DNA from 4 places in the Peribacillus sp. FSL P2-0133 genome. Region 2 is predicted to be linked to each of the others. Evidence: predicted binding sites of a transcription regulator. Region 2 holds the regulator's gene; each other region holds the start of a gene.
What was found. The regulator CtsR, encoded in region 2, represses protease genes until heat stress. The targets are predictions, from matches to a motif close to ATGGTCAATAAAGGTCAAACA.

Region 1 (5,017 bases), 2.8 Mb from region 2:
GATTAGTATATTCATATTTTGGATAAAATTTCATGAAAAACTACAATTTACAGAAAAATATTTTGCGGTTTTAAGTGATGAAAATTACCTAAACAAAACAATTAAAGACTTTCTAGAAGAATTGATTTTAATTTAGAACGAGGGATTTATTAGCTCAAATTAATGATTACTACGGCTTTTTTATAAAAAATAAAGAAATTCCCCCAAAAATATTGTATAGTTAGAATACAGGAGTTCGAACAAACATTCGTTTCTTGGAAACAGAGATTACTTCTTAGTGGGACAGGAGAGAGACAGTGAACGGTACAGCACACATGGCATTAGGGGCAACAGTTGGATTCTTGACGGCAAACACACTTCAAACAGATCCAACTACCACTTTATTCTTGGTTGGCATTGGGGGAGTTTCAGGTCTTATGCCCGATATGGATATTGATGGGAAGTTAAGTAATAGGATTACTTTTTCACATAAGTTTATTCGAACGATAGCACAAACGATTGGGATACTAATGATCATTTATAGTCTTTTTGAAGGCTCTGAAACGGAAAAATGGATCGGTGTAGGGGCAGGAATCGGAATCATCATCATTTCATCTTTCATCAGACAAAGGCATATGCTGACCTTGACTGGATTAGCGGTTTTAGGCGGTGGTTTATCTTTGCAGGAAAGCTGGCTGTGGCTGTTAGGAGTTTATATTATCCTAGCATCCTTTACACCACATAGAAGTTATACACATTCGATTGCAGGTATCGCTTTCTTTGGCATCATTGCCCATCAATTCGAAGCCTTTATGGGGATTGACGGAATTTTCACTACTTGTATATTAGGATACATAAGTCATTTAATTGCAGATTTGAAATGTTTACCTTTTAACAAACGTGGGGTAAAGTTATTTCTTCCATTTTTCTCAAAAGAATTTTGACAGTGGTTCGCTTACCGCTGTTTTTTCTATGAGGTAAAATAAATTTAAATTGAAAGGATACCTGATTCGACTTTTTTTTATGTTTTATATGGTCATTCTTCCTAAATCTACTAAATGTAACATATTTGTAAAGATCCTGTGATGCGAGTGATATGCATATTCTAGTATATTAAGTTTAGCAAATCACATCAGGGGGTAAAATAATTTGTTTAAGAAAATTGTCGTCGGATTGTCATTGGCTATCATGCTTGTATCCGCATCTTTTGCTGGGGACCAAGTGGAAGCTGCTTCATATCATACAAAAGCGATTAAAGTGGCTAAAAGTGAATTAGGTACAAAATATAAAATGGGTGGCATTTCTTCTTCAGGTTTTGATTGCTCCGGTTTAGTGAAGTATTCATATCAAAAGGCTGGTAAGAATTTACCAAGAACCGCTGCTGACATATATAAAAAAGGAAAGAAAGTTAAAAGCCTGCAAAAAGGTGACTTAATGTTTTTTGCACCAAATAAAGCGAAAAAACCTACACATGTGGCTATATACATAGGAAACAATGAATTCATACACTCATCATCATCTAAAGGAGTTTCATACGCTAAAACCAATAATAGTTATTGGAAGCCAAAGTATATTGGTGCGAAACGTATATAATAGAAGGAAATCAACCTTAATATAAAAAACTAAGAGACTTAATGATATCTCTGACTGCAGGGAAACTCGAAATAATTGAGTTTCCCTGCAGTTTTTTCTTTATAAACGTTCAAATTGCTTGGCAGACAATCCGCTCCCTTGTTTTCTACAAAAAGAGACTTTAATGAAGTCTCTTTTTTTGTTTTAAATATTAAGAGGGGATGAGGCATATGGGCAAGGAAAAAGGGAATTGATGTTATGTTAATAGATTAGGTTTGGTTATCCTGAAGTGGGTAATCAATAATATCTGAATGTACAAAGAGGCATACATAGAATCTTTTTATTTGACTGGAATTGGATAGTTTAATATGCTTAGCAAACCAAATCGAAGGAATTTCTTTTTTATTGCAAAAAAATTCCCAGACAAAATTATTGAAAGTCAAAGAAGGTCAATGTATAATAAAGTCAGAAAGTCAAAGAAGGTCAAAGATTTATAGTGAATTCAATTTTTAAAAGGAGGAGTACTACATGCTTTGTGAAAAATGCCATGTAAACCAAGCAAATATTCAAGTTCATCTAAATATGAATGGTCAGGAGCATGATGTGAAACTGTGCTCCACTTGTTATAAAGAAGAGCGAAACAAACTTGGAGCAGCAATGGGCGGAATGGATACAGGAAAATTCCAATATAATGGATTTCCAAATTCATTCAATCCATTTAATTATAATGATGTACCAAAGCCGGATTCAGCTGAACATGGCGAGGACGGAGGATTGCTTGAGGAGTATGGCCACAATTTGACCGATGCTGCTAAAGCAGGACTTATCGATCCGGTTATCGGAAGAAATGAAGAAATCAAACGCGTCATTGAAGTTCTAAATAGACGCAATAAAAATAATCCCGTTTTAATCGGTGAACCTGGTGTCGGTAAAACAGCCATTGCCGAAGGTCTTGCTTTAGCGATTGTTGAAGGTTCTGTACCTGTTAAATTACGTAATAAGCTTGTATATATGCTTGATATAGCGTCCCTTGTTTCGAATACTGGAATTAGAGGGCAATTCGAAGAACGAATGAAGCAATTGATCAGCGAATTGCAGGAAAGAAAAAATGTCATTTTATTCATAGATGAAATTCACCAACTTGTGGGAGCGGGTTCAGCCGAAGGATCAATGGATGCAGGAAATATCTTGAAGCCTGCACTTGCACGCGGCGAGCTTCAGCTTGTCGGAGCAACCACTTTATCCGAATATAGGAAAATTGAAAAAGACGGTGCCCTTGAAAGACGCTTCCAGCCTGTACACGTTAATGAGCCGACAACGGCTGAGGCATTGGTCATCTTACATGGTTTAAAAGATAGTTATGAATCTTATCATGGTGTAACATATAGTGAGGAAGCCCTAAAAGCGGCTGTTGAACTCTCGAACCGCTACATTCAAGACCGATTCCTGCCTGATAAGGCAATAGACCTAATGGATGAAGCTGGTTCCAAATTGAACTTGACCATCGAAGACGGCCAGGTAGAAAAGATGAAAGAGCGTCTGGTGCAAATTTATAAAGAAAAAGAAATGGCCTTGAAAGAAGAAGCATATGAAAAAGCTGCCCTTCTCCGTGATGAAGAAGAAAAACTGGAAAAGTCCTTACAGGCTGGGGAAGATGCAATTAAGCCAACAGTTACCGTTGAAGACATTCAAAATATCATCGAACAAAAGACTGGTATACCTGTAGGTAAGCTCCAAGAAGACGAGCAAGAAAGAATGGTTCATCTCCAAGAGGAGCTGATGAAAAAAGTAATCGGGCAGCAAGAGGCTGTCAAAAAGGTTTCCAAGGCCGTTCGAAGAAGTCGTGCAGGGTTAAAATCCAAAAATCGTCCTACCGGTTCTTTCCTTTTCGTTGGTCCGACGGGAGTAGGTAAAACCGAATTGGCGAAAACTCTTGCTGAGGAATTGTTCGGGGACAAGGAAGCAATGATTCGTCTTGACATGAGTGAATTCATGGAGAAACACAGTGTTTCTAAATTAATCGGTTCTCCTCCTGGATATGTAGGGCATGAGGAAGCTGGACAATTGACGGAAAAAGTTCGCCGCAAACCTTACAGTATCATCTTATTGGATGAAATCGAAAAGGCACATCCGGATGTATTGCATATGTTCCTGCAAATCATGGAAGATGGCCGCTTAACCGATAGTCAAGGGCGGACCGTTACTTTTAAAGATACCGTGATCATCATGACGAGTAATGCTGGGGTCGGAGAGAAACAAAAAGTAATGGGATTCGGTACAAGTTCAGCTGTGGAAGAGGCTTCAATCCTACAATCTTTAGGCAGTTTCTTCAAACCGGAATTCTTGAACCGATTCGATAGCATCATTGAATTCTCGGCATTGAAAAAGGAAGATCTTCTGCAAATCGTTGATATCATGATTCACGAGCTAGACGAAACCCTTGCTGCAAATGGTTTATCTTTAGATGTAACGAATGAAGCGAAACAAAGGCTAATTGAACTCGGATATCACCCAGCTTTCGGGGCGAGACCGCTCCGCCGTGTTCTTCAAGAACAGCTCGAAGACGGCATCACTGACTTTATCTTTGAGCAGCCTGAAGTTAAGAACTTCACTGCAATTGTTGAGGATACCTCTGTGAAAATTATTAAAACACCATAAAGAGTACTAGAAATGCCTCCAAGACCGTAAAACTGTTATGGAGGCATTTTTTTTTGAATTCACTTTTCATAAAATGATAGGTAAGGTTCAGCTAATTGACATGCAGCTTTCGATTAATAAATATAGATTTCTGAATTTTTGATATAATTTGCTGATCGAATGTTTTGGTGGAAATTGCCTGTGGAATCATACCATAAGGGAAGATTCGCTCATGATTATAAAAATTAATAATTCCTGTTCCAAAATGGGAATTGCAATGGAGGAATGACCTATTAAAGATTCACTTTCTTATTTTGAAGAAGAAAATAAAAATAATCGAAAACCTATGGATAATGAAGCGGAAAATCAGTTGGAATTTCTGCCGATTGCAAATATTAATCCAGTAAACCCGTCGGAATTGGATGAACTATATTTCTATGAAGGCAAAGATTTAGGAAATTCCTATCTTAAAGATAAAACGGCATTCCGATTATGGGCACCACTTGCATCTGAAGCTAAGCTAGTCACTTATAAACATTGGGATGATACAGATGGAATGGAGATTCAGATGGTTCGTTCGGAAAAGGGGACCTGGACCATTGAGCTGAACGGAGATCAGAATGGTTTGATTTATACATATAAAGTGAGAGTGGGAGAAACCTGGAGTGAAGCCGTCGATCCCTATGTTCGTGCAGTTACTGTTAATGGTAATAAAGGAGTTGTGATAGATTTAACTGATACGAACCCTGAAAGGTGGACTCGGGATAAACCGCCTCTCGAAAAAGCTGAGGACATAGTCATTTATGAATTGCATACACGGGATTTGTCG
Region 2 (5,017 bases):
GATCCAAACTTCCTTCCCTGGCAATCGCCGTTAAATCACGTGCAAGGCCATCCAGTGTCGGCGTGCTTGCATTTGAAGCGGCTGAACCTTGGTGACCACCTGATTCATTGCTTCCCAGAAGTTGTAATACTTGTTGTCGAGCTTTATTTAAACTTACTCCCAGATTATTCAATACGCGGGCAGCTACACCTTCCCCTTCTCGGATAAGACCTAGAAGAACATGCTCTGTCCCAACATATGAGTGACCTAATTTTCTTGCCTCATCCATGGAAAGTTCAATGACTTTCTTGGCTCTTGGGGTATAATGTATCGTTTGAGCCGTATCCTGTCCTCGGCCAATTAGATTTTCCACTTCTTTCTGAATCTTATCCGGACCCAATCCAAGAGCATATAACGCTTTGGCTGCAATACCATCACCTTCTCGGACAAGGCCCAGTAAAATATGTTCCGTGCCGATATTATTATGACCTAAACGGATTGCCTCTTCTTGGGCTAATGCTAATACTTTCTGGGCTCTTTCAGTAAAACGACCAAACATCATAGGGAATTCCTCCTTAAGAATTTTCGTTTTGAATAAAGTTGCTGGCAATTCTTTAAGTTATGGCAGAAGCTTCTTCTTGCTCTATATCTATTACATGAAATTTGATACTCCCTAAAGGGGTCAATGACCTCTATGAGGAGGAAGATTCCGTGAAATTCAAGCGTTCCCGGATGAGTGCCGCTCTACGGATATCCCTTTCATGGGGTCTTAAAGGGCCACCTGCGTACTTTTGTAAAAATCCCGACTGCGTCAAAATCATCAACTCATTTAGAATGCTTTTAGAAATATTCTTTATATACCCAAGATCTATCCCTAATCTAACATCGGAGATACAGGTAGCTGCTTCCTTGGTCTCGATGATGCGAGCATTGGACAAAATCCCATATGAACGGAAAATTCTATCTTCTAATTGTATGTGGGAAGTCCTCGCTAATGCATCCCTCGCTGACCGTTCCTGGGCTATGATTTGTTGCACTACACTTGTTAGATCTTCAACGATATCCCTTTCCGACTTTCCAAGAGTAATTTGATTGGAGATTTGAAAAATATTCCCCAAGGCTTGACTGCCCTCTCCATAAATCCCTCGAACCACCAACCCCAATTGGTTGATAGCCGGTATGATATTATTCATCTGCTGTGTAAGGACAAGGCCAGGCAGATGCATCATGACCGAAGCTCTTAATCCTGTTCCCACATTAGTCGGACAACTAGTTAGGTATCCTCTTTCCTCATCATATGCATAGTCTATGGATTCTTCAATCCAATCGTCAAGAACATTTGCAATCTTTAAGGTTTCCTTTAGCTGCAACCCCGACATTAAACATTGAATACGGAGATGATCCTCTTCGTTTATCATGATACTTATTTCTTCATTTTCCGAAAGGAGACATGCGCTTTTCGCTGAATCTTCAACTAAATGGGGACTGATTAAATGTTTTTCAACGAGAACACGCTTTTCCAGTGGCTGCAATTGGTCAATCTCTAATAGTTCCAGTTTTCCAAGCTCTGGGGTTACTTCTTCTTCGATTCTTTTTTTGACCAATTCAATGATTTTTTTAGCTTCTTCGTTAGAAAAGGAGGTTGGGAAGGTAAAGTCTTTAAAATTCCTGGCCAGCCGAATCCGCGAACTCAATACAATATCGATTTCCGGCCCTTCGGCACTCATCCAGGAACTCAAGGCGTTTTCTACAAACTTTTCCAAGCTCATAATTCCTCGCCTCCCTCTTGCGCTTCATACCTTTTTTCAAGGGAACGAACCTTATCTCTTACCTCTGCCGCTTTCTCAAACTCCTCTTGATCAATGTGGACCTTTAAAACTTCTTTTAAATCCAAAATTTGCTTTCGAAGATATATGGTGCCACCAATCCTTTTTGGAATTTTCCCTATATGTGCTGTATTGCCGCTATGAACCCTCTTTAAAATGGGATTTAACTGTTCATTGAACGTTTTATAACATTCGGCACAGCCAAACTTACCTATATGGACAAATTCTTTATAAGATCGATGACAATGCGGGCAACGCCTCTCTTCCGTTTTGGGAAATGCATTTGCCTTTGTCTGTTGAATATTCGACTCAATATTCAACAATCCTGCTAATAAATTATTTATTGAAAAACCAGGTCCACCTACATCCATGAACATTTCACCTTTTTCCTGAGCACATTTCTCACAAATCATGACTTCAGTCTTTTTTCCATTGATGATTTTGGTGAAGTGCAGGGTAGCAGGCCTTTGATGACATTCTTGGCAAATCAACGCTCATCACCTCTGCCAGTTTCATTTATATTTTAAAGTCGTAAGCATCGCAGTTAAAATTCTTGCCCTAAGCTCATCGCGGTCAGGTAGGTCGATATAAATCACCGATCTATCTATGACGCTCATCATAATCTTTGCTTCTCGTTCATTAATGACGTCTTCATTCATCAGCCTTGAAATTACTCCTTCAGCCATCGATTGGGTTACCCTTGAACCAATAAGCGATAATAATTGGTTGATAAGTTGCACGGAATCCTGCGATTCGACTTTCATGATGCGTATGTAACCGCCGCCTCCACGCTTACTCTCTACAACATAACCTCGCTCGATGGTAAACCTGGTATTGATTACGTAATTGATTTGAGAAGGAACACACTGAAATTTATCTGCTATTTCACTTCTTTTAATCTCTAAGATATCTTTTTGACTTATTTCAAGTACTTGCTTTAAATAAGTTTCGATAATATCAGATATGTTTCTCACTCAGCCTCCTCCATTCTGACTTTGACTATATTTGACTATTATTATACAAGGAATAATGCATTTTGCAACTTAAACGCACTTTCTCTTTCTGTATTATCCATTTTCCCCAAATTATATGTAGTTACATACCCCATTGAACATTAAAGTTGAAATATCTTACATAAATACCCTAAAAAGATAAATGCAAAACCTGATATTTTTCTTCTCTCTTAATGTTTCACCACTTAAATTCGGCCCAATTCCTCCTCATGATATTGTAACCAATTCAAATAAGGCCAGCCCTATGCTGTCCCTGAAAATAAAAAACCTTTTTTAAATTACGAATAACAAAAAAGACCAGCCGGATGGCTGATCTTTTTAAATGGCTTGGCGGCGTCCTACTCTCACAGGGGGAAACCCCCAACTACCATCGGCGCTGAAGAGCTTAACTGCCGTGTTCGGAATGGGAACGGGTGTGACCTCTTCGCTATCGCCACCAAACATAAAAGGAACGTTGTTCCTTCAAAACTAGATAATAAGAAGGTATTTCATTTTTTAAAAAGCGTTGGTTAAGTCCTCGATCTATTAGTATCAGTCAGCTCCACATGTCGCCACGCTTCCACCTCTGACCTATCAACCTGATCATCTTTCAGGGATCTTACTAGCTTGCGCCATGGGAAATCTCATCTTGAGGGGGGCTTCATGCTTAGATGCTTTCAGCACTTATCCCGTCCGCACGTAGCTACCCAGCTATGCCTTTGGCAAGACAACTGGTACACCAGCGGTGCGTCCATCCCGGTCCTCTCGTACTAAGGACAGCTCCTCTCAAATTTCCTGCGCCCGCGACGGATAGGGACCGAACTGTCTCACGACGTTCTGAACCCAGCTCGCGTACCGCTTTAATGGGCGAACAGCCCAACCCTTGGGACCGACTACAGCCCCAGGATGCGATGAGCCGACATCGAGGTGCCAAACCTCCCCGTCGATGTGGACTCTTGGGGGAGATAAGCCTGTTATCCCCGGGGTAGCTTTTATCCGTTGAGCGATGGCCCTTCCATGCGGAACCACCGGATCACTAAGCCCGACTTTCGTCCCTGCTCGACTTGTAGGTCTCGCAGTCAAGCTCCCTTGTGCCTTTACACTCTACGAATGATTTCCAACCATTCTGAGGGAACCTTTGGGCGCCTCCGTTACTCTTTAGGAGGCGACCGCCCCAGTCAAACTGCCCACCTGACACTGTCTCCCACCCCGATAAGGGGCGCGGGTTAGAATTTCAATACAGCCAGGGTAGTATCCCACCAACGCCTCCACCGAAGCTAGCGCTCCGGCTTCTCAGGCTCCTACCTATCCTGTACAAGCTGTACCAAAATTCAATATCAGGCTGCAGTAAAGCTCCACGGGGTCTTTCCGTCCTGTCGCGGGTAACCTGCATCTTCACAGGTACTATAATTTCACCGAGTCTCTCGTTGAGACAGTGCCCAGATCGTTACACCTTTCGTGCGGGTCGGAACTTACCCGACAAGGAATTTCGCTACCTTAGGACCGTTATAGTTACGGCCGCCGTTTACTGGGGCTTCGGTTCAAAGCTTCGCTTGCGCTAACCTCTCCCCTTAACCTTCCAGCACCGGGCAGGTGTCAGCCCCTATACTTCGCCTTGCGGCTTCGCAGAGACCTGTGTTTTTGCTAAACAGTCGCCTGGGCCTATTCACTGCGGCTTTTCTGGGCTATTCACCCTAAAAAGCACCCCTTCTCCCGAAGTTACGGGGTCATTTTGCCGAGTTCCTTAACGAGAGTTCTCTCGCACACCTTAGGATTCTCTCCTCGCCTACCTGTGTCGGTTTGCGGTACGGGCACCTTACATCTCACTAGAGGCTTTTCTTGGCAGCGTGGAATCAGGAACTTCGGTACTATATTTCCCTCGCCATCACAGCTCCGCCTTAATGGAAACGGGATTTGCCTCGTTTCCGGCCTAACTGCTTGGACGCGCATATCCAACAGCGCGCTTACCCTATCCTTCTGCGTCCCCCCATCGTTCAAACGATGTATAGGTGGTACAGGAATATCAACCTGTTGTCCATCGCCTACGCCTTTCGGCCTCGGCTTAGGTCCCGACTAACCCTGAGCGGACGAGCCTTCCTCAGGAAACCTTAGGCATTCGGTGGAAGGGATTCTCACCCTTCTTTCGCTACTCATACCGGCATTCTCACTTCTAAGCGCTCCACCAGTCCTTCCGGTCTGACTTCAACGCCCTTAGAACGC
Region 3 (5,017 bases), 1.2 Mb from region 2:
CTTATCATCCCTGCTATCTTGCCTGCCGGGCCAGCTAAAGACTCTCATCAACATTAAGAAGAAGCAAAAGAGGACATCCTTTTTAGGATGTCCTTTTTGTTATACCGTACTTTGCTTACGTGTAAACTACATTTCAACGTTTTTATATGAGGACCAATTCATCATGATCATGATCAATCGTTATTCCTTCTTTAAGCTCAACAGTCCCAGCTATGATTTTACGGGCGATTTTCGTTTCCAGATGCTTTTGGATGAATCGCTTCAGCGGTCTTGCTCCATATACCGGGTCATATCCCTGGTCCGCAATGAATTCCTTAGCCGCTTCTGTGACGTTCAGGACTATATTTTGTTCAGTTAACCTTACCTGTAATTGATGAACCATTTTATCCACGATTTCAACGATTTCTTGTTTCGTCAGAGGTTTGAATAAAACAATGTCATCAACGCGATTTAAAAATTCGGGACGGAAATGGCCTCTTAATTCTTTAAAGACCTGATCTTTTATTTCTTCTTCAATGCCACCATCCTCCCGGTTGGACTGCAATAAGAAATGGGAACCGATATTGGAAGTCATGATGATCACCGTATTTTTACAGTTGATTGTTCTGCCTTGGGAGTCTGTAATCCTTCCATCATCCAACATTTGCAGCAAAATATTGAAGACTTCCGGATGCGCCTTTTCAATTTCGTCTAATAATATGACTGAGTATGGGTTTCTCCTAACAGCCTCCGTAAGTTGGCCTCCTTCCTCAAATCCAACATATCCAGGAGGTGCACCAACAAGGCGTGACACGGAATGTTTCTCCATATATTCCGACATATCGATTCGAATCATATGTTCCTCACTATCGAATAACGTTTCTGCCAAAGCTTTTACCAATTCGGTTTTACCGACACCAGTCGGCCCAAGAAAAATGAATGAACCGATCGGTCTGTTTGGATCTTTAATTCCCGCCCTTGCTCTTAAAACGGCATCGGATACGAGTTCCACCGCTTCTCCTTGACCTATTACGCGTTCATGCAGGATATCAGATAGGCGAAGCAGTTTTTCCCTTTCACTTTCCACCAGCTTGCTTATCGGAATTCCGGTCCACCTTGCAACAATCGAGGCAATTTCCTCCTCCGTCACTTCCTGGCGAAGCAATCGTGATTCCTGTTTTTCCTTTTCCAATTCGTCTTCCATTGTTTCCAATTCTTTTTGAAGCTGTGGAATCCTTCCATGCCGAAGTTCAGCTGCCCGGTTAAGGTCATAGTCATTCTCTGCCTGTTCCAGTTCATGACGCAGTTTCTCAAGCTCTTCACGTTTATCCTGCACCTTCTGAAGCGCTGATTTCTCCATTTGCCACTTGGATTTCATGCTATTCGCTTGATCCTGAAGTTCTGATAGTTCTTTTTGAAGCACTTCCAGCCTTGCCTTGCTTTGAGAGTCCTCCTCGTTTTTCAGGGCCGCTTCTTCAATTTCAAGTTGCATGACTTTTCTCGTGATTTCATCCAGCTCGGATGGCATTGAGTCGATTTCCATTCGAATCATCGCACATGCTTCATCCACAAGGTCTATCGCTTTATCCGGTAAAAACCGCTCCGTTATATATCGGTTCGAAAGGACAGAGGCCGCAACGATCGCCCGATCATGTATCCTGACGCCATGGTGAATTTCAAACCGTTCCTTTAATCCCCGCAAAATTGAAATCGTATCTTCCACATCCGGTTCAGGAACCAGAACCTGTTGGAAACGGCGTTCCAGAGCCGGATCCTTTTCAATATATTGCCGATATTCATCAAGGGTCGTTGCACCGATACAATGCAGCTCACCGCGCGCAAGCATCGGCTTTAACATATTTCCGGCATCAAGTGCGCCATCCGTTCTTCCTGCACCGACAATTGTGTGTAATTCATCAATGAATAAAAGAATTTTACCGTCACTCTTCTTGATCTCATTCAACACCGCTTTTAGGCGTTCCTCAAATTCACCGCGGAATTTGGCCCCTGCAACAAGTGCACTCATATCTAGTGAAAAAACGGTCTTATCCTTTAAACCTTCCGGCACATCCTTCCTGACGATCCTTTGTGCCAACCCCTCGACAATCGCTGTTTTACCTACTCCAGGTTCTCCTATTAATACAGGATTATTTTTCGTTTTACGTGAAAGGATCCGAATGACGTTACGGATTTCCGTATCTCGGCCGATTACTGGATCGACCTTCCCCGATTTAACCTCAGCAACGAGATCTCTGCCGTATTTTTTTAGTACTTCATAAGTGCTTTCAGGATTTTGACTAGTCACTCGCTGATTCCCCCTTATATCGTTTATAACCCGTTTTGCTTTATCATAATCAATTCCATATGATGAAAAAAGCCTGTTTACATTCGTTTTATTGACTTGCAACGACGCAAGCAGTATATGTTCGACGGATAAATATTCATCCTCCCACATTTGCATTTCCTTTTCGGCAGCCGTCAAAATTTGCTGTAGGGAGGTTGACATGTAAACCTGGGAAACACTCCCGCTCACTTCCGGTAATCGATCCAGTTCCTTATTTAGCTCTATATCAAATAGATTCATCGGTTTACCAGATTCCGATAAAATCCTGATTAATAAACTTTCATCCTGTTCCATTAAGGCCTTTAATAAATGCAGCTCCGTCAACTCGGGATTCCCTCTATCTTTGGCTAGTTCCTGGCCGCCAATGAACGCCTGTTGGGTTCTCTCCGTCATATTATTAATATCCATCTTGAAACCTCCCATTCATCTATATCATGAACGAATTATCACTCGGTTTGACCAACTTTGACCTTTATATTTTCATTATACTTCTAATTTTCCCCATGTAAAGGAAAGTTATAAAAAATGCAGGAGGTATGGAGGATAAACGGAAAAAACCTTTCTTCAAAAAGAAGAAAGGCAGACCCATTTGTAAAATGCATAAAATCCCTGATTTGGATGAAACAAAACGACTTATGCTTTTACGGCCGTTTTATTATAACCATGAAATTCATCGACGAATTGGAAATCTTTATCCGTGCGACCTGCAAGGATCGTATCTCTGAGCAGAATGCCTGCATCGGTCGTATTGTGGATGATTTCCCCCCACATTCTTGCACTCGTTTGAACATTAGCTGTACGCGGAATGCGTTCCTCTTGATATTCCAAAAATGCCTGTTCAATGTCATTTCCATGCTTATGAAGCATATCCGACAAATAAGCTGCATCTTCTAAAGCCTGGCAAGCCCCTTGTGCCAAGTATTGGAGCATCGGATGTGCCGCATCGCCCGTAAGCGTAATTCTTCCTTTACTCCAATTATCAATTGGTAACCGGTCATACATCGGCCAGCGGCGTTGCCTTTGAATGAATGAAATCGCATTCTGAACAAGCTCACAAGTTCCGGCAAATACACTGTCCATTTCTTCCGGGGTTCCCCATTGATCGGTTTTTTCGTTTTCTTCCGTGTATTGAGAACTTTTGAACACCACTACTTGGTTGTATAGTTCCCCCCTTCTAACCGGGTATTGAACAAGATGAAGGTTTGGCCCAATCCACATATACACATCATCTAAATCTCCATGGCTCGTAACCTCTTCCATCGGAATCGCTCCCCTGTATGCAACATATTGAGAGCAGATCGGTTGATCTTCCACAAAAAGTTTCCGTGCCTTGGACCATAATCCATCGGCTCCAATGACAGCAGTTCCTGAATGTTTAGACCCGTTGGCTGAAGTAACCGTAACTTCACCTTCATTTTCTACTGTTTCAATAATGGTTTGGTTCGTAACCAGTTCAATATACGGGTTATTTTCACAAGCTTCAGCCAGTACTTTATGCAAATCGGAACGATGCAAGACAACATATGGCGCTCCATATCTTTCTTTATAAACATCACCTAAATCCAAAGCGGAAAGCTCTTTGCCGGAAAAGGCATCCATCAGCACCAATCTTTTTGGAAATACTGCAATTTCATTGATTTTATCCATGACGCCTAAACGCTGCAATACGTTGGTGGCATTTGCTGCAAGCTGAATCCCTGCACCAATTTCTCCAAATTCGGGAGCTTGTTCAAGGACCTTTACATACTGTTTAGTTTCTGCGATTCCTAAAGCAGTTGCCAAACCGCCAATTCCCCCACCGATAACTATGAATGGTTTTTTTTCTGTGCTCATCATCAATTCCCCCTATATTAGTTGCTTTTAGCCAATGTTGCGGACAATGCCACAGTAAGCGTTTTCATTCGGCTGGCATTCCATATATTCATCAGGATCAAGCTGAAAGTCCCAAACAGATTACTTTTAAACCAAAACAGGCTTGAATTCACTTTCAATCTTTTGGTAACCATTGTTTGTGTCTAATGCCTGTTGCTGTTCCAAATCAAATCTCTCCATTATTGGTAGGTCGTTTACCGAGAATAAGTAAGAATCCGCTTCTGCAACGTGCTCATGCCATGCCCAATTCGGAACGACGAAATAATCTCCCTTGGACCAGTCAAAACGCACTCCATTAATAACTGTATAGCCTGATCCTTGGTGCACTTGATAAATTGTGGAATGGGTATGGCGATGCGCTTTCGTATGGAAACCTTTAGGAAGTTTCTGCATCCATGCCCCCATCGTCGGATTGGCCGTTTGGCCATTTGACGGATTGATATATTCCACTGCGAAACCTTCATATGGGTCCGGTTCGAAATTCATTAATCCTTCTATCGCTGCTTTTGTGCCTTTCCACTTGTAATTGGCAAGCGGTGCCACTTGTGAATAACGGTCGGATACTGGACGAACCATCCCGCCTTGATAACGGAGCTCTGAAAAATTATCCGGACGTTTAGGCGTTTCAATCCGATCTGGATATGGTTCAAAGAAAGTGCCACCTATGGAATAGATGGTTGGGATATCAAGGGCATCCATCCAAATCATTGGTTTTTCGCCTACATGTCCATGACCATGCCATAGGTTTTTAGGCGTGATCAAGAAATCTCCTTCTTCCATGAATATCCTTTCTCCCTGCACGATGGAGTAGGCACCTTCACC
Region 4 (5,017 bases), 460 kb from region 2:
TTGATTCCAAACCACTCATCCTTTTCAATCATATCTTTTTCGTTTAGATGAAGAAGGGATCCCTAATTGTTCACGGTATTTGGCAACGGTTCGGCGTGCCAAGATAATTCCATGCTCCTCTTTCAACCGTTCTACCAGGTCTTGATCCGAAAGCGGCTTTTGTTTATTTTCCCCATTGATGGCTGCCTGCAGGCTCTTTTTTGCTTGCATGCCCGACATATCCTCATCAAGGCCGACTGACTGTAAAGAAGTAGTGAAAAATATCCGCATCTCTATCGTGCCAAATGGTGTCTGCACGTATTTCCCTTTAACCGCCCGGCTTACTGTGGACTCATGTATACCAATTTCGTCAGCTATTTCTTTCATCGTCATCGGCTTCAAATAGTTCAGGCCATGATGAAAGCACGCCGGCTGTTTTTCGACGATGCACTGAATGACCTTCAATATAGTTTCTTTTCTTTGTTGAATCCCTCTGGAGATCCATTGGTATTCCTGCCACTTATCCTGGATAAACCGTTGAACTCCCTGATCCTTATGGCTCTTCATTCGGTTTAAATACCCTTTATCCACATTAAGATTGGGTGTGTTACCATCATAATTCCCAACAAGCAGCATGCCATCCCGAACTTCCACGACCACATCCGGCACTATATAAGAAGGCTTTTCCTGAAAAAAGAGTGAAGCCGGACGCGGGTTCAACGTCTGGACATAATCAAAGACTTCTTGAATCTCCTTCATTGTAACACCGATTTTCTTACTTAGGTCTTTCCAACGCTTTTCAGCAAAATCGAGGAAATGATTTTCTATGATCGATTCTGCAAGCAGGTTCTCCCCCTCTGCTATCACCTGAAGCAAAAGGCACTCTTGAAGGTTTCTCGCTCCAATGCCATGCGGCTCGAGTTCCTGTAATATCGAGAGACTCTCTTCCAAAACCGCCGGAGATATGCCTGGGACGCATATATCATCCAGTTGAGTCCTCAAGTAACCGTTTTCATCAAGGTTATGAATTAATAGAAGCATTGCCTTCTGCTGCTCACCTGAAAACTGCTGGTGATTCACCTGGGACATGATATGCTGTTCAAGCGATAAAGTATCTTCACTGATCTGTTCAATCCAATAGTTGGCATCATACGTATTTTTAAGAGTCCGTTTACCCTTTTTCCGGTCAAAAGTTGGCTGAAATATAGAAGATGTTGGCTGATCTATGGACAGTAATGGATTCTCCACCATTTTATTTTCTAGAAAAGCCGATAGCTCCTGCGAGGAGTATTGCAGCAATGTAATAGCTTGCATAAGCTCCTGGGTCATTGCCATCTTTAATGTTTGCTGTTGAAAAAGTCCTGCTTTCATATTCATACTCATCGATTCATCCCTCCCCCACTCCATTTTACATTATCAGGAGAAAATTCTACACAAAAACCCATGAAAACGCTTACGAATTTTTTCTGAATAGTTTATTTGTTTTAAATACTATATGTTAGAAACGCAAATTTAACAACTACTTTTATTGAAAAATCACCATTTTTCAATAGTGTTGGGTAATATTTCCAAGGCGGGAATAACATCATAGGATTCGATGGAATATTACGGAAAACGAGTAAATTCTCCAAAAATCTTATGGAACCGCTTAAAAATGCCCAATAAAAAATCCCCCACTTTATTAAGCAGAAGATTGGTAATGCCCTCGGCAGGAATCGAACCTGCATTTCAAGCTTCGGAGGCTTGCGTTCTATCCGTTGCACTACGAGGGCGTAATAGAAAATATTTTTTTAACAGACTTCATTATATGATAGAATCCCCTTCTTTGCAAGGGTTATCAGGTTTAAAACTTTGTCTTTTGGGTATTATGGGTAATGTGGAAAATCATCCCTGTGCGGCATAATATATAAAGTAATCTATCAGGAAGGAGCCTTAGCCAGAAAATTGTCGAACAAATTATCCATTAAAGGGTTTGTTTTGTTTGACCTAAATTGACCAAAAAGTGTATCATACATACATAAAGAATTTAAATGATTCTCTTAATCGAAGGAGGAAATGAACATGAATTTAATTCCTACAGTTATCGAACAAACAAGTCGTGGGGAGCGTGCCTACGATATTTACTCCCGTTTATTAAAAGACCGGATCATTATGCTAGGAAGTGCAATTGACGATAATGTTTCCAACTCCATTGTTGCTCAATTACTATTTTTAGAAGCGGAAAACCCTGAAAAAGATATCACTCTATACATCAACAGCCCTGGCGGAAGCATCACTTCCGGTATGGCCATTTATGATACTATGCAATATATCAAACCTAATGTATCCACAGTATGCATCGGTATGGCCGCTTCCATGGGCGCTTTCCTATTGGCTGCTGGCGAAAAAGGCAAACGTTATGCATTGCCAAACAGTGAAGTCATGATTCACCAACCGCTTGGAGGAGCTCAAGGTCAAGCTACTGAAATTGAAATTGCTGCCCGCCGTATCCTTCACTTGAAAGATAAACTGAACCAAATCCTGGCAGAACGTACTGGTCAACCTATTGAAGTCCTTCAAAGAGATACGGAACGTGATAACTTCATGACTTCCGAAAGAGCTCTTGAATATGGCTTGATTGACAAAGTCATCACGCGCAGCATCCTTGATGACAAAAAAGACTCTAAATAATTATGCAACAAAAGGCTCCGGAGATCGCCTTAAGCGACTTCCGTAGCCTTTTTTACATTATAAAAAAAAGGATGCACTTTTAGGCATCCTTTTCTTTTAACCCTCTTGCTGAACGAACTCTTCCAATGCCTCTAACGCTTCTTTTTCATCGCGTCCTTCGACGATTAACTTAACGGACACGCCAGAACTGATGGCAAGGCTCATTAACCCCATTATACTTTTTGCATTCACTTTCTTTCCTTCTTTTTCAAGAAAAACATCTGAATGAAAGCGGTTAGCTTCTTGTACAAAAAGAGCCGCCGGCCGCGCTTGCAAACCCGTCTTCAATTTTACCTCAACTTGTTTTTCCACCATCTTGATCTCCCCTATTAGCTTTATTTTTTCGCAGCAATAGCCTCTCCCCCACGGAGCCTGTCAGCTATTTCATCAATCTTTCGTAATCGGTGATTAATCCCGGACTTACTGATGGTTCCCCCGGATACCATTTCCCCAAGTTCCTTTAAGGTTATATCCTGAAACGCTATCCTAAGCTCCGCAATTTCCCGAAGCTTATCCGGTAAAATGCTTAGTCCTACCGTATCCTCGATATAATGGATATTTTCAACCTGGCGCAATGAGGCCCCGATCGTTTTGTTCAAATTGGCTGTTTCACAATTCACAAGCCGATTCACTGAATTACGCATATCACGGACAATCCGTACATCCTCGAACCTTAATAAAGCTGAATGGGCGCCAACTATACTTAAAAACTCGGCAATTTTTTCGGCTTCTTTCAAATAAATGATGTACCCTTTCTTGCGTTCAAGCGTCTTGGCCTTCAAGCCAAACTTATTCATTAGCTCACATAGGGCATCATTGTGCTCTTTATAAAGTGAGAAAATCTCGAGGTGATAGGAAGACGTTTCCGGATTATTTACCGAACCCCCCGCAAGAAATGCACCTCTCAGGTAAGAACGCTTACAGCATTTCTTCCCAACAATAGTATCGGATATATCATGGAGAATTTCAAAGCCATCGCCTAAAATTTCCAAATCGGTTAAAACCCGCTGCCCTCCGGATGACATCCTGACAATATATACATTATTCTTTTTTAGCTTCATCTTTTTACGGACCAACAGCTCGACCTGGACCTCATAACTTTTTTTCAGCAGCGTATAAATCCTTCTGGCAATCGCAGCATTCTCAGTTTGAATATCCACAACAAGCTTCCGATTAGAAAATGAAAGGGATCCGTTCATCCGGATAAGCGCACATAATTCCGCCCTACCGCAGCAATCCTTTCCCTCTAATGTAGTAAGCTCTTTTTTCGTTTCTGAAGCAAAAGACATCCATTTCACCCCCAATCGAACGCAAGTAATCTATTTTTATCAATCAAAAAACCGTCCCCGCTTATATCTACGGTATTATAGGGCTTTTAGTTTCATTTACAAGCATATTATAAAGCAAATCCGCCACTTTTTTCGTGTCATGGCGTATTACATTCCCCTCGTAGCTGAAAATGCGTTCTTGTATGATTTCAAGACCCATCCGTTTTAAACTTTCCACATCATACATGACCGGTTTGGCATATTCAGCTTGATAGCGTTGCTGAATCTCGGTTGGTATTTCCTCATTATTAACAAGTATCCTGTCAATATATGCATTTCCCATATGGTCATATATCGCTTTTATATGATCGCTCGCACTATAATCCAGCGTCTCGCCGGCTTGTGTCATCAAATTGCAAATGTACACCTTCTTAGCCTTGGAACGGGCAACCTCTTCTCCTAGGCCAGGGACAAGTAAGTTAGGCAGAATGCTAGTATATAGACTTCCTGGACCTATGACAATAAGATCTGCCTGCTTGATTTCCTGGAGAGTTTCACTGAGCGGCTTTATATGATGAGGAGACAGAAAAACTTTTTTTATTTTCTTTCCTGAGAAGGGGATCTTGGATTCTCCTGTAACAATCGTTCCGTCATCCATCTCCGCATGGAGAACCACACTTTGGTTGGCAGCCGGGAGCACTTTACCGCGGACATTAAGAAATTTACTCATTTCCTGGATCGCATGGACGAAATCGCCTGTCAACGAGGTCATTGCCGCCAGTATCAAATTCCCCAGCGAATGCCCGGACAACTCATTTTTACTCTGAAAGCGATGTTGAAACATTTGTTCAACAAGGGGCTCTACATCCGATAACGCAGCCAGCACGTTACGAATATCCCCCGGAGCGGGGATATCCATATCCTCGCGAAGGCGGCCTGAACTGCCACCATCATCAGCTACCGTAACGATTGCCGTAATATCCACTGGATGCTTCTTTAACCCTCTCAACAAAACGGGAAGGCCGGTTCCCCCTCCAATGATCACAACCTTAGGTTGTTTC

Region 1: the regulator CtsR is predicted to act here: its motif matches at 2,021-2,041, upstream of MKY17_RS13950 (ATP-dependent Clp protease ATP-binding subunit).
Region 3: the regulator CtsR is predicted to act here: its motif matches at 2,776-2,796, upstream of clpB (ATP-dependent chaperone ClpB).
Region 4: the regulator CtsR is predicted to act here: its motif matches at 1,958-1,978, upstream of clpP (ATP-dependent Clp endopeptidase proteolytic subunit ClpP).

Annotation. Positions count from the first base shown of each region.
Region 1 covers NZ_CP150254.1:2,912,032-2,917,048, reverse strand. Annotated here, with positions in the region: gene MKY17_RS13960 (metal-dependent hydrolase) at 297-923, shown strand; gene MKY17_RS13955 (C40 family peptidase) at 1,129-1,572, shown strand; gene MKY17_RS13950 (ATP-dependent Clp protease ATP-binding subunit) at 2,080-4,209, shown strand; partial or broken gene pulA (type I pullulanase) at 4,604-5,017, shown strand, end outside.
Region 2 covers NZ_CP150254.1:99,823-104,839, reverse strand. Annotated here, with positions in the region: gene clpC (ATP-dependent protease ATP-binding subunit ClpC) at 1-541, opposite strand, end outside; gene MKY17_RS00565 (protein arginine kinase) at 672-1,748, opposite strand; gene MKY17_RS00560 (UvrB/UvrC motif-containing protein) at 1,745-2,296, opposite strand; gene MKY17_RS00555 (CtsR family transcriptional regulator) at 2,318-2,779, opposite strand; rRNA gene rrf (5S ribosomal RNA) at 3,144-3,259, opposite strand; rRNA gene MKY17_RS00545 (23S ribosomal RNA) at 3,324-5,017, opposite strand, start outside.
Region 3 covers NZ_CP150254.1:1,340,388-1,345,404, reverse strand. Annotated here, with positions in the region: gene MKY17_RS06450 (YjzD family protein) at 1-57, shown strand, start outside; gene clpB (ATP-dependent chaperone ClpB) at 143-2,731, opposite strand; gene MKY17_RS06440 (FAD-dependent monooxygenase) at 2,957-4,156, opposite strand; gene MKY17_RS06435 (cupin domain-containing protein) at 4,283-5,017, opposite strand, start outside.
Region 4 covers NZ_CP150254.1:5,452,726-5,457,742, forward strand. Annotated here, with positions in the region: gene MKY17_RS26420 (glutaredoxin family protein) at 1-10, opposite strand, end outside; gene rpoN (RNA polymerase factor sigma-54) at 25-1,362, opposite strand; tRNA gene MKY17_RS26430 (tRNA-Arg) at 1,680-1,751, opposite strand; gene clpP (ATP-dependent Clp endopeptidase proteolytic subunit ClpP) at 2,041-2,649, shown strand; gene MKY17_RS26440 (HPr family phosphocarrier protein) at 2,746-3,003, opposite strand; gene whiA (DNA-binding protein WhiA) at 3,024-3,977, opposite strand; gene MKY17_RS26450 (YvcK family protein) at 4,045-5,017, opposite strand, start outside.